Linked DNA regions of Roseibium sp. Sym1. The protein of the gene in region 1 interacts with the protein of each later gene in a pairwise test. Links are inferred from orthologs where the notes say so. Each region holds a gene or a part of one and is shown in the gene's direction. Other genes may lie near its edges.

Region 1 (3,997 bases):
TCGATCCCGAGCGGCAATCCGCCCCGGAGGTTTCGTTTTTAAAATCCCGTGTGCCGCATTGCCTGCACTCCCCTTTTGACAGGAGCGTTCAAACGGCCATGCATCGCCCCGAACAGAGTCCGAGACGCACGATGGGAGCGCGATAAAGCTTGGACCTTGAAGTGTCAAGGGGAGAGCGGGGATTTGCGGGAGAAAACGCGGCTCATGAGCGGCTCAACCAACTTCCGTTCAACCTTCTCAGGTAGCTCAAAAAGCATGGTGCGGATGGAGGGACTTGAACCCCCACGCCTTGCGGCACCAGAACCTAAATCTGGCGTGTCTACCAATTTCACCACATCCGCATCGCGCAGGCTTTGGGCGCCCCGCGTTTGAAGCGGGGCCTCTATAGCACCGCTGATTTTCCCGTCAAAGGAAAAAGCGGGCGCTCACCTCAGCCCTGCCCGGTTTTCTCCACAAGCGCGCGGATCGCCGGTTTCAGCGCCGGCGCAAGGTCTTCCGCGGTCAGGCCCGGTCCCGCTTCCAGGCCGGCTTCCCCGTGCAGCCAGACCGCCTGGGCGGCCGCGTCAAAGCCCGGCACGCCCTGTGCGAGCAGACCTGCCGCAATGCCGGCCAACACATCGCCTGACCCTGCGGTTGCCAGCCAGGGCGGCGCGTTGCGGTTGATCGCCGCCCGGCCATCCGGCGCGGCGATGACCGTGTCCGGTCCCTTGAGAATGACAATTGCACCGGACTTGGCGGCCGCCGCGCGTGCGCGCTCAAGCTTTCCGCCTTCCAGCCCGGCAAACAGCCGCGCGAATTCACCTTCGTGCGGCGTCAGAATGACAGGTGAGCCGTTTCCCCTGATCCATTCGAACAAGGTTTCCGGGCAATCGGCAAAACTTGTCAGTGCGTCCGCATCAAGCACCGTCGCCCGCCCCGCCTTCAGGATGTCCCCGACTGCGGCACGGGTCCTTTCCCCAATGCCAAAGCCCGGCCCGATCAGAATCGCGTTCAGGCGCGCGTCTCCCAGCAGGTTCGCGATCGCGTCCTCTCCCGCCAGCTTTTTCAGCATGACGGCCGTCAGGTGACAGGCATTGACCATCACCGCGTCCGGCGGCGACGCCAGCGTCACAAGTCCCGCCCCTGCCCTCAGCGCCGCGCCCGCCGAAAGCCGAGCCGCGCCCGTGGCGGCAACCGGTCCGCCGAAAACAACCGCATGGCCTCTTGAATATTTGTGCCCGGCAGGATCGTGGGCCGGCCAGGCCTGCAGCCAGAGATCCGGACCGTTGGCGAACGTTTCTGGCGCGATCTCGTCGAGCACCTGCGCCGTGATGCCGATGTCGGCAACTTCGACGGCGCCGCAAAGCGCCCTGCCCGGATGCAGCAGATGCCCGGGTTTTTCGCGGAAAAAGGTGACTGTCGCCTGCGCCTTGATGGCGGCTCCGGCCGTGGCGCCATCCGCCCCGTTCACGCCGGATGGAAGATCAACCGAGAGCACCGGCTTTCCTGTCTTGTTGACGCTCTCGACAAGCTTGCCAACGGCACCGGTCAGCGGCCGGTCCAGCCCGGCCCCGAACAGGGCATCGACGATCATGTCCGAATCCGCCAGCAGCGCGGGGACATCGTCCGCAACCAGGGCATCATCAAGTGCCGGAACGCCCGGCAGTCCCATTCGGCCATACGCCTCAAGGGCATCTCCCTTCAAGACGTCTGCCGCCTTGAGCAGCAGAACGCTGACGCGGAACCCGGCGGCGGCCAGGCAGCGTGCAGCGATAAAGCCGTCGCCCCCGTTGTTGCCGGGCCCGCACAGCACGACAATCCGTGCTCCCTTCACGGCCAGACTGGCCGCGGCCCGTGCCACCGCCTGACCTGCCCGTTCCATGAGCACAATGCCTTCTACTCCGGCAGAAATAGTCATCCGGTCGGCCTGCGCCATCTCGTCCGGCGTCAGCAAAACCGCATTATCCCGTGACTTTCCTGGCTTCATTGTGCAGAGCTCTCCTGATGTCTTCGGCAAGGTGGCCGGGATCTGCAGTTTTGTCGAGTGCCTCTGCAGTGACGGCCGCGCCTCGGCAAATGCCGCCTATTTTTACGGCACTTTGCACACTTTATAATCACTTGATAGGTTGAAAGACCGCATGCTACCAACTGCACAGCCGGGATCTGCCGCTTTTGGTGGCGGAAATCCCGGCTCCAAAAAAAATTCCGGGGCCCCTCTACCGATTGGCACACATCGTGCTTTGAAGGTCGCAACGGTCCCGTCCGGGCCCGACGGGCTGATTTTGACCCGTTGTCCGGAAGAGATCCCGCCGACTACCTGGCCTGTTTAGTGGAGAGAGACACAAGGTGATGAAAAAGATCGAAGCGATCATCAAGCCCTTCAAACTGGATGAGGTCAAGGAAGCGCTTCAGGAGGTGGGCCTCCAGGGCATAACCGTGACTGAAGCCAAGGGCTTCGGCCGCCAGAAGGGCCATACGGAGCTCTATCGCGGTGCCGAATATGTCGTCGACTTCCTGCCGAAAGTGAAAGTGGAAATCGTCCTGGGCGATGACATGGTCGAAAAGGCCGTCGAAGCCATCCGTTCCGCCGCGCAAACCGGCCGCATCGGCGACGGCAAGATTTTTGTTTCCAACATTGAAGAAGCAGTTCGCATCCGGACGGGCGAGTCCGGCATCGACGCCATCTGACCCACCATTCCGGCATTCGCCGGTATTCCGAATTCCGGTCCGATAGTCCCAGAGCCAAATTTAAAGACACTCTGCCGGGCCGGAACCAAACCCAACCGTTCACACGAAAAATCAAAGGGATGGACAATATGACCACTGCCGCTGAAGTCCTGAAGGAGATTCAGGAAAAGGACGTGAAATTCGTCGACCTGCGCTTTACCGATCCGAAGGGCAAAATGCAGCACGTCACCATGGATGTTGCACTTGTCGATGAAGACATGTTCGCCGAAGGCGTCGCCTTCGACGGCTCGTCCATTGCCGGCTGGAAGGCCATCAACGAGTCCGACATGATGCTGATCCTGGATCCGGAATCCGCTCACATGGACCCGTTCTTCGCCCAGTCCACCATGGCAATCTTCTGCGACATCGTCGACCCGATCACCGGTGAAGGCTACAACCGCGACCCGCGCATGACCGCCAAGAAAGCGGAAGCCTACGTCAAGTCCGGTGGTTTCGGCGACACCATCTATGTCGGCCCGGAAGCCGAGTTCTTCATGTTCGACGATGTCCGCTTCAACGCCGACCCGTACAACACCGGCTTCATCCTGGACAGCTCCGAGCTGCCGTCCAACATGGGTTCCGAGTATGAAACCGGCAACCTCGGCCACCGTCCGCGCACCAAGGGCGGCTACTTCCCGGTCCCGCCGGTCGACAGCGCCCAGGACATCCGCTCCGAAATGCTGTCCGTCATGGGCGAAATGGGTGTGCCGACCGAGAAGCATCACCACGAAGTGGCGGCTGCCCAGCACGAACTCGGCATGAAGTTCGACCACCTGACCCGTTGCGCCGACAACATGCAGGTCTACAAGTATGTCGTGCACCAGGTCGCTCATGCCTATGGCAAGACCTCGACCTTCATGCCGAAGCCGGTCTTCGGCGACAACGGCACCGGCATGCACTGCCACCTGTCCATCTGGAACGGCGGCGAGCCGACCTTTGCCGGCAACCAGTACGCCGATCTCTCCGAGACCTGCCTGTACTTCATCGGTGGTATCCTGAAGCACGCGAAAGCCCTGAACGCCTTCACCAACCCGTCGACCAACTCCTACAAGCGTCTGGTCCCGGGTTATGAAGCTCCGGTTCTGCTGGCCTACTCCTCGCGCAACCGGTCTGCCTCCTGCCGCATTCCGTTCACCGCATCTCCGAAGGCCAAGCGCGTTGAAGTCCGTTTCCCGGATCCGACCGCGAACCCGTACCTGTGCTTCTCCGCGCTCCTGATGGCCGGCCTCGACGGCATCAAGAACAAGCTGCACCCGGGTGATGCAATGGACAAGAACCTCTACGACCTTCC
Region 2 (4,251 bases), 300 kb from region 1 along the record:
GCATCCAGCGCCTGGAACAGCCTGTCCAGAACGGCGGACGAGACGAACGGGCGTGCTGCATCGTGAATCAGGACGTGGTCGCATCCGGTTGCCTCCAGGGCGCGCAGCCCGGCATGAACGGATTGTTGCCGGGTCTGGCCGCCGGTCACTGGCGAGACCAGCTTGGCGGCGCTGGTTTCATCCAGGCTTGCCACGGCTTCGTCATAAAGATTGCGATCATCGCGATGTATGACCACGGCAACGCGGTTGATCCGGGGATGATTCCCCAGGGCATTCAGTGTATGGGTCAGCACGCTGCGGCCGGCCAGGCGGCGGTATTGTTTGGGAAGGGCATCGTCGGGATCCGCAAGGCGCGTTCCACGTCCCGCCGCAACAACCAGGGCGGCTGCGGGTTTTGTCATTTGCGGTCTCCTTGCGGGCTGTGCCGGACTGAATCGTCCGAATGTCTTACTCAAGAACCTGTTTGAACCGCAATTTTTGACTTGTTGCATTGCGATATTTGTCTACAATATAGGCAAATCAAATTCTGCACAGTCAATGAGCAGAAAAGAGAAGCCGTATCACTGATGACCAAAACGCTGTCGATTGGCCGGCATCAATTGTCCAACAAGGCCGTTCTCGCTCCGATGTCCGGGGTGTCCGATTTGCCGTTCCGCAGGCTGGCCGCGCGCCATGGCGCGGGCATGGTCGTCAGCGAGATGGTGGCCAGCGAATCCTTCGTGCGCGGTGACGCGGAAACCCAGATGCGCGCGGAAGCGCAGGACGAGGGGCTGCACGTGGTGCAGCTTGCCGGCCGCGAGGCGCACTGGATGGGCGAGGCTGCGAAGGTTATTGCTGGTCTCGGCGCCGACATCATCGACATCAACATGGGCTGTCCGGCAAAGAAGGTCACCTCCGGCTATTCCGGATCCGCCCTGATGCGTGACCTGGATCACGCGCTGACACTGATCGAGGCAACGGTTGCGGCGGTCGACATACCCGTCACGCTGAAAATGCGGCTGGGTTGGGACGAGGGATCGATCAACGCTCCGGAGCTCGCGCGCCGTGCCGAATCCGCGGGTGTTCAACTGATTACGGTGCATGGACGGACGCGCTGCCAGTTCTACAAGGGCAGGGCGGACTGGCGCGCAATCGCTGCCGTCAAGCAGGCAGTGTCCTTGCCGCTGATCGCCAACGGTGACTGCAAAGGCGTTGAAGACGCAGTTCGCATGCTTGAGCAGTCCGGTGCCGATGGGGTCATGATCGGTCGTGGCGCCTATGGCCGGCCCTGGTTGCCTGGACATGTCGGACATTACCTGGCCACCGGGGAACGGTTGCGGGCGCCCGCCGGCTCCGACCTGGCAGAGCTGGTCGTGAGCCATTACGAGGCCCTCCTCAGCCTATACGGTGAGGCCCCCGGTCTTCGCATCGCCAGAAAGCATCTCGGCTGGTATCTCGACGCCAATCCGGTGCAACCCGATGGTGGCATCCCGATTGCCATCCGAAAAACCCTGATGACCTCCAATCGGCCCGCCGAAGTGATCCGGCTGGCGAACGAGTGGTTCTCGATATCGAACGAACGGACAGCAGCGTGACGGACACAGCGTCTCCATCCGGCCGGACGGCCGCACTTGCCAGTGACGGGCCGACGATCCTGGATGCCTTGCCGCATCCCGTGCTTCTGGTCGCTCCGGACGGCGTGATCGAATCCGCGAACATGGCGGCCGAGATCTTCATGCGCTCCAGCGTGTCCGTCCTGCGCCGGCACCCGATCAGCGATTTCGTGCCTTTCGGCAGTCCCTTGCTGACCCTGATCGAACAGGTGCGCGAGCGCAGCGCCCCCGTCAACGAATACAAGGTGGACATCGGCTCGCCGAGAATTGGCGCCCCCAAGATGGTCGACATCAACGCGGCTCCGGTGTCCGATCGGCCCGGAGCAGTGGTGCTGATGTTCCAGGAACGCACCATGGCGGAAAAGATCGACCGGCAGCTGACCTCCCGAGGGGCGGCCAGGACGGTCACGGGTCTTGCCGCCATGCTGGCGCATGAAATCAAGAACCCCCTGTCCGGAATTCGCGGTGCGGCCCAGCTGATGGAGCAGTCCGTCCCCAGCGAAGACCGTGCTTTGACCCGCCTGATCATGGACGAAACCGATCGTATCGTGAAGCTGGTCGACCGCATGGAAGTGTTTTCGGACGAGCGCCCGATCGAGCGTGAGCCCGTCAATATCCACGTTGTTCTGGATCATGTGAAACGCCTGGCGGATTCCGGGTTTGCGCGCAACAAACGCATCGTCGAGGTCTATGACCCGTCACTGCCGCCTGTCTATGCCAACAAGGACCAGCTGATTCAGGTGTTCCTGAACCTGATCAAGAATGCCAGCGAGGCGATCGGCGATGATCCCGACGGCGAGATTCGTATTTCGACGGCATTCCGGCCTGGCGTCAGGTTGTCCGTACCCGGAACAGAGGAAAAGGTCAGCCTGCCGCTGGAGTTCTGCGTGCAGGACAACGGTCCGGGGGTGCCGGACGACCTGCTGCCGCATCTCTTCGAGCCTTTCATCACCACCAAGACCAACGGTTCCGGCCTGGGGCTCGCTCTTGTTGCCAAGATCATCGGCGACCATGGCGGCGTCATTGAATGCGACAGCCAGCGCCACAAAACCGTTTTCCGGATCCTGATGCCCGCATTTACGGGCGAGGGCGAGGTCCAGCCTGGCCCGACCAGCAAAGGAACTGATTGACCATGCCAAGCGGCACGATTCTAGTTGCAGATGACGATGCGGCCATCCGCACCGTCCTCAATCAGGCCCTGTCCCGGGCCGGTTATACGGTCCGCCTGACATCGAACGCCTCCACCTTGTGGCGATGGGTGTCGTCAGGCGACGGCGACCTGGTGATTACCGATGTGGTCATGCCGGACGAGAATATTTTCGACGTGCTGCCACGCATGAAGAAGATGCGTCCGGAACTGCCGGTGCTGGTCATGAGTGCCCAGAACACTTTCATGACGGCCATCAAAGCCTCGGAAAAAGGCGCTTACGAGTATCTCCCAAAGCCCTTTGACCTCAAGGAACTGACCAGCATCGTTCAGCGGGCTCTGGAGGAGCCAAAGAAGAAAACCGCCGTTGACCTGGATGACGCCGGCGAGGGCATGCCGCTGGTGGGGCGTTCGCCCGCCATGCAGGAGATCTACCGGGTGCTGGCCCGGCTGATGCAGACAGATCTGACGGTGATGATCAACGGGGAATCGGGGACCGGCAAGGAGCTTGTCGCACGTGCGCTGCATGACTACGGCAAGCGTCGCAACGGTCCCTTCGTTGCCATCAACATGGCGGCCATCCCGCGTGACTTGATCGAGGCGGAACTGTTCGGGCACGAAAAAGGCGCCTTTACCGGCGCGCAGAACCGCAGCTCCGGACGCTTCGAACAGGCGGATGGCGGTACCCTGTTCCTGGACGAGATCGGGGACATGCCGATGGAGGCGCAGACGCGCCTGCTACGGGTCTTGCAGCAGGGTGAATACACCACCGTTGGCGGGCGTACGCCGATCAAGACGGATGTCAGGATCATTGCCGCAACCAACAAGGACCTGCGCCACCTGATCAATCAGGGGCTGTTCCGGGAAGATCTCTATTTCCGGCTCAACGTCGTGCCGATCCGGTTGCCGCCGCTGCGCGAGCGCGTCGAGGACATTCCCGATCTTGTCCGTCACTTCTTTTCGCTCGTGGAAAAGGAAGGCCTGCCGGCCAAACAGATCGATCAGGGGGCCTTGAACCTCCTGCGCCGTTACCGCTGGCCGGGCAATGTGCGCGAACTGGAAAACCTCGTTCGCAGGCTGGCCGCTCTTTATCCGCAGGACGTCATCAGTGAAAGCCTCCTTGAACAGGAACTGAGCCAGCCGACCGTTTCCTCGATGGAGGAGGAGACCCCGGAGAACGTCAATCTGGGAAGTTCGGTGGAACGTTACCTGTCGGGTTACTTCGATACTTTCGGGGAGGCCTTGCCGCCGCCCGGGCTCTATCACCGGATCCTTCGGGAGGTCGAATATCCCCTGATCAGTGCCGCGCTGGCGGCAACGCGCGGTAACCAGATCAAGGCGGCCGAACTCCTGGGCGTGAACCGGAACACCTTGCGCAAGAAGATCCGGGACCTGGACGTGCAGGTGATGCGTCTGAGCCGCTAGAGCATGCCGCGTTCATTCGGGCTCATTTGATCGGGACAATTTTGGTCACCAGCGAGAGGCGGTTTGTGCGCGGAGGTGTGCCACCGC
Region 3 (4,633 bases), 3.1 Mb from region 1 along the record:
CTTGGGGCAAAAATCCGGGAATTGAGGACAAAGCGCGGCGTGTCGCTCAAGGAAATGGCGGCGGCCCTGTCCGTTTCGAGCGCCTATCTGTCCGCGCTGGAACACGGCAAGCGCGGCAAGCCGACCTGGTTCCTGGTGCAGCGGATCATCACCTATTTCAACGTCATCTGGGACGAGGCGGAGGAAATCCAGCGCCTTGCCGAACTCAGCGATCCACGGGTCACCATCGACACGGCCGGCATGGACCCCAAGGCAACGGAGCTGGCCAACCAGCTGGCCCTGAAGATCGGCGTTCTGTCGGAAGACTCCCTCGCCGCCCTCCTGCACCAGCTGCGCGTGGCTGCCGTGAAGGATGATGTGTAGGGGCATGACCCACTGGCGTTCGGTTAGACAGGAGCCTCTGTGCGCAAACAGGCTTTGCCGCTTGTTCCAGTCTCCCCCTCAAGGCAGGGCAATCGCATTCGGCAAAGCATGGCTCCCTCTCCTGGTGGGAGAGGGTTGGGGTGAGGGAACAAATGCCTGTGAAGACCGAAGAGGTCTGCCCCCTCACCCGGACCTTCGGTCCGACCTCTCCCAGCGGGAGAGGTAAACTGGCGACTGCGGACAGGTCGTCTGTCAAACGCGATAGCCCTGCCCCTTGAGTGGGGAGAGGGGTGCAAGTGGTAAGGCGCTGCGTGTCCCGGATCGGGAGAAGCGTAACTATCGACAATGAAACAATGACCTGTTGAAACTGAGCCGCGTGAAACCGGACACCGGTGGGCCTGACCCGGCAATCCATGGCGCGACCTCGCGAAATACCAGCTTTTCACCGGTGGAAACGGAACGGCAGGGATGCCATGGTCGGGCCATGGCATGACGCGAGGAATTAGGCGTTTTGACGTCCGGACCGGAAACACCGGCATCCACCTCTCAGAAGGATTTACGTGTCCTTCAACAGGGAACTCTATATAACCTCACCGAAACCCGCGCTTTTGAACGGAACACTGAATCAGCATGAAACTTGCCCAGGAAGACCTAGCCGGACTGATCGACGCCGACGACCTGAGACATCGCCTGACCGCCCTGACCGCGGATCACGACGGCGACGGCTCCGGCATGAAGACCCGGTCGGCGGTGCTTGCAGAGCTGAAACAGGTCGTCAGGGACGCACGTGGCAAGGCGCAGGCCGGGCTCAATGACGACGGTCGCGGAGTGGTCTGCGCCGCCCGCCTGTCCTTCATCCAGGATGAACTGATCCGTGTGATCTACGACTTCGCGCTGCATCACGTCTACCGGATCAAGAATCCCTCCACCGCCGAGCGCATGTCGGTCGTCGCGGTTGGCGGTTATGGCCGGGGCACGCTCGCGCCGGGCTCCGACATCGACCTGCTGTTCGTGCTGCCCTACAAGCAGACCCCCTGGGGCGAGCAGGTGGTCGAATACATCCTCTACATGCTCTGGGACCTGGGCTTCAAGGTTGGCCACGCGACGCGCAACATCGAGGAATGCCTGCGCCTGTCCCGCTCCGACATGACCATTCGCACGTCGATCCTCGAAGCCCGCTTCATCTGGGGCGACGAAGCCCTGTTCGAAAACCTGGTGCAGCGCTTCGACAAGGAAGTGGTCGAGGGCAGCAGCTCCGAGTTCATTGCCGCCAAGCTGCTGGAACGCGACGAGCGCCACAAGCGCCAGGGCACGTCCCGCTACCTGGTCGAGCCGAACATCAAGGAAGGCAAGGGGGGGCTGCGCGACCTCAACACCCTGTTCTGGATCACCAAGTACCACTACCGCGTCGACAGCCAGTCGGAACTGGTCAAGAAAGGCGTTTTGACCCGGTCGGAATACGCGCGGTTCAAGAAGTCGGAGGATTTCCTGTGGGCGGTGCGCTGCCACCTCCACTTCCTGACCGGACGGCCCGAGGAACGCCTGTCCTTCGATGTCCAGCGCGAGATTGCCATCCGCCTCGGCTATACCCAGCATCCGGGCATGAAAGATGTCGAGCGCTTCATGAAGCACTATTTCCTCGTGGCCAAGGATGTCGGCGATCTCACCCGCATCATCTGTGCCGCGCTCGAGGAGGAACATGTCAAGGAGCCGCGCGGCAAGGGCCTGAGCGGCATGATGAGGCGCTTGCGCGGCGGCCGTTTGTCCAACACCGCCAAGCCGGTGGAAGGCGCGTCGGGCTTCGTTGTCGAGAACAACCGGCTCAATGCCGTTTCCGACACCGTCTTCGAGACCGACCCGACAAACCTGCTGCGGGTGTTCCAGATCGCCGACAAGCATGACTACAACATGCACCCGAACCTGACCCGGCTGTTGCGTCATTCGCTGAAACTGGTGGATGCGGAGCTGCGTGCCGATCCGGAGGCGAACCGGCTGTTCCTGTCGATCCTGACATCAAGGCACACGCCGGAAAAGGCGCTGCGGAAGATGAACGAAACCGGTCTCCTCGGCCGTTTCGTGCCCGAGTTCGGCAAGGTCGTGGCGATGATGCAGTTCAACATGTATCACCACTACACGGTCGACGAGCACCTGATCCGCTCCATCGGGGTCCTGGCGGATATCGAGCGGGGCAATTCCGGCGACGACCATCCGCTGGCGACGGACCTGATCCTGACCTTGCAGAACCGCAAGGTGCTCTATGTCGCCATGTTCCTGCACGACATCGCCAAGGGACGTCCGGAGGACCATTCGATCGCGGGAGCCAAGGTCGCGCGCAAGGTCTGTCCGCGTTTCGGCCTGAACGAGGCGGAAACCGAAACCGTCGCCTGGCTGATCGAGCATCACCTCGACATGAGCACCATCGCCCAGTCGCGCGATCTGGCGGACCGCAAGACCATCACGGATTTTGCCCATACGGTGCAGTCGCTGGAGCGGCTGAAACTGCTGCTGATCCTGACGGTTGCCGATATCCGGGCGGTCGGGCCAGGCGTGTTCAACGGCTGGAAGGGGCAGCTGCTGCGCACGCTCTTTTATGCGACCGAACCGCATCTTTCCGGCGGTCACACCAAGATGTCGCACAAGCAGGCCATTGACCAGGCCAAGGAGGAGCTCAACGGCAAGCTCGGTCATTGGCCGGCCAAGGACCGCAAGGCCTACATGAAGCGCCATTACCCGGCCTACTGGCTGCGGACCGAGCCGGAGCGCCTGCTCGCGCATGCCGAGCTGCTGCACGCAGCCGACACCGACAACAAGCGGCTGGCGTTCCACGTGATCCCGCGCGCGTTCGAGGGCGTGACGGAACTGGCCATCATGGCCCCGGACCATCCCAGGCTGCTGTCGATCATCGCCGGTGCCTGCTACACGACCGGCGCCAATATCGTCGATGCGCAGATCGACACGACCACGGACGGCTTTGCCCTCGACACGATCTTCATCGGGCGGGAACTGCCGGACGATTCGGATGAACAGCGGCGCGGCGAGCGCATCGCCCAGCTGATCGAGACCACCCTGCGCGGTGACGAGCGGCTGCCTGAGCCCGTTTCGAAAAAGAGCGCCATGAAGGGCCGGATGAAGGCTTTCAAGGTTGCCACCGAGGTCCTCGTCAACAACGCCCTTTCGGACGACTACACGGTTCTGGAGATTTCCGGCCTGGATCGGCCGGGCCTGCTTTTCGACCTCACCCGGTCGATCGCAACGCTCAATCTCAATATCGGCTCGGCCCATATTTCCACCTTCGGCGAGAAGGTGGTCGACGTCTTCTACGTCACCGACCTCACCGGACAGAAGATTGCCAATATCGGCCGTCAGGAGATCATCCGTGAACGCCTTTCCGGGGCGGTGGAAGGCAATGTGGAGCTCGATCCCGCCGCTCCGGTCACCCGGAAAGTCCAGCGACAGGCTTCGTGAATGAACACATTGGTCTCCGGAGCACGGCCGGCATGAGTCTTGTCCGCAATTTCGCGACGGTCGGCGGCGCGACGCTGCTCAGCCGCCTGCTCGGCTTCGTGCGCGATGTGCTGCTGGCCGCCGCCGTCGGCGCCGGTCCGGTCGCCGATGCCTTCGTGGTCGCCTTCCGCCTTCCCAACCTGTTCCGGCGCCTGTTCGCCGAAGGTGCGTTCAACTCCGCCTTCATCCCCCTGTTCGGCCGCGCGGTCGAGGAACAGGGCGACGAGGGCGCGCGCCGCTTTGCCGGCGAGATCGGTGCCGCTCTGCTGTTCTGCCTCCTGGCGCTCACCGCCCTGGCGCAGATCTTCATGCCTCTCGTGGTCTGGGCGCTGGCGCCCGGCTTCGCGGAGGATCCGGCGAAATACGACCTGACCGTGCTGATGTCGCGGATCGCGTTTCCCTATCTCATCTTCATGTCGCTGCTGGCCTTCATCGGCGGCATCCTGAACACCTATCAGCGGTTTGCGGCGGCCGCGTTCGCGCCGGTGATGCTCAACGTGGTGATGAGCCTGGTGCTCGGCGGCGTGCTGCTCGCCGGTGTCAAGACCGACCTGACGCTGGGTATCATCCTGTCGGTGGGCGTCACGGTCGGCGGCATCGTCCAGCTGCTGGTCGTGGTCATCGACCTGAAGCGGCTCGGTTTCCGCATCCCGGTCTTCCGGCCGCGCTACACGAAATCGGCCCGGCGGCTGCTTGTGCTCGGCATTCCGGGCGTTGTCGCCGGCGGGGTCACCCAGATCAACATCGCGGTCGGCCAGATCATCGC

The links. The genes of interacting proteins can lie anywhere in the genome.
Region 2: the proteins of O6760_RS21510 (region 1) and O6760_RS23330 interact in binary tests that used the Escherichia coli proteins (3 or more experiments, as listed by UniProt). The link is inferred for Roseibium sp. Sym1 from one-to-one orthologs.
Region 3: the proteins of O6760_RS21510 (region 1) and O6760_RS07075 interact in binary tests that used the Escherichia coli proteins (3 or more experiments, as listed by UniProt). The link is inferred for Roseibium sp. Sym1 from one-to-one orthologs.

What each region holds. Positions count from the first base shown.
Region 1 is NZ_CP114786.1:4,703,970-4,707,966, reverse strand. Bases 1,252-3,997 are described here. They hold O6760_RS21510 (P-II family nitrogen regulator), read left to right. Parts: upstream 1,252-2,328; coding sequence 2,329-2,667; downstream 2,668-3,997. Other genes in these bases: glnA (type I glutamate--ammonia ligase), read left to right, coding at 2,796-3,997; O6760_RS21515 (NAD(P)H-hydrate dehydratase), read right to left, coding at 1,252-1,966. Also shown: more of O6760_RS21515, read right to left, coding at 431-1,251. UniProt on the Escherichia coli protein: P-II indirectly controls the transcription of the glutamine synthetase gene (glnA). P-II prevents NR-II-catalyzed conversion of NR-I to NR-I-phosphate, the transcriptional activator of GlnA. When P-II is uridylylated to P-II-UMP, these events are reversed.
Region 2 is NZ_CP114786.1:5,003,044-5,007,294, forward strand. What follows is about bases 647-3,646. They hold O6760_RS23330 (two-component system sensor histidine kinase NtrB), read left to right. Parts: upstream 647-1,570; coding sequence 1,571-2,722; downstream 2,723-3,646. Other genes in these bases: dusB (tRNA dihydrouridine synthase DusB), read left to right, coding at 647-1,574; ntrC (nitrogen regulation protein NR(I)), read left to right, coding at 2,725-3,646. Outside these bases: O6760_RS23320 (bifunctional 2-C-methyl-D-erythritol 4-phosphate cytidylyltransferase/2-C-methyl-D-erythritol 2,4-cyclodiphosphate synthase), read right to left, coding at 1-401; more of dusB, read left to right, coding at 567-646; more of ntrC, read left to right, coding at 3,647-4,164.
Region 3 is NZ_CP114786.1:1,570,514-1,575,146, reverse strand. The notes cover bases 647-4,028. They hold O6760_RS07075 ([protein-PII] uridylyltransferase), read left to right. Parts: upstream 647-993; coding sequence 994-3,828; downstream 3,829-4,028. Other genes in these bases: murJ (murein biosynthesis integral membrane protein MurJ), read left to right, coding at 3,861-4,028. In the rest of the region: O6760_RS07080 (helix-turn-helix domain-containing protein), read left to right, coding at 1-363; more of murJ, read left to right, coding at 4,029-4,633.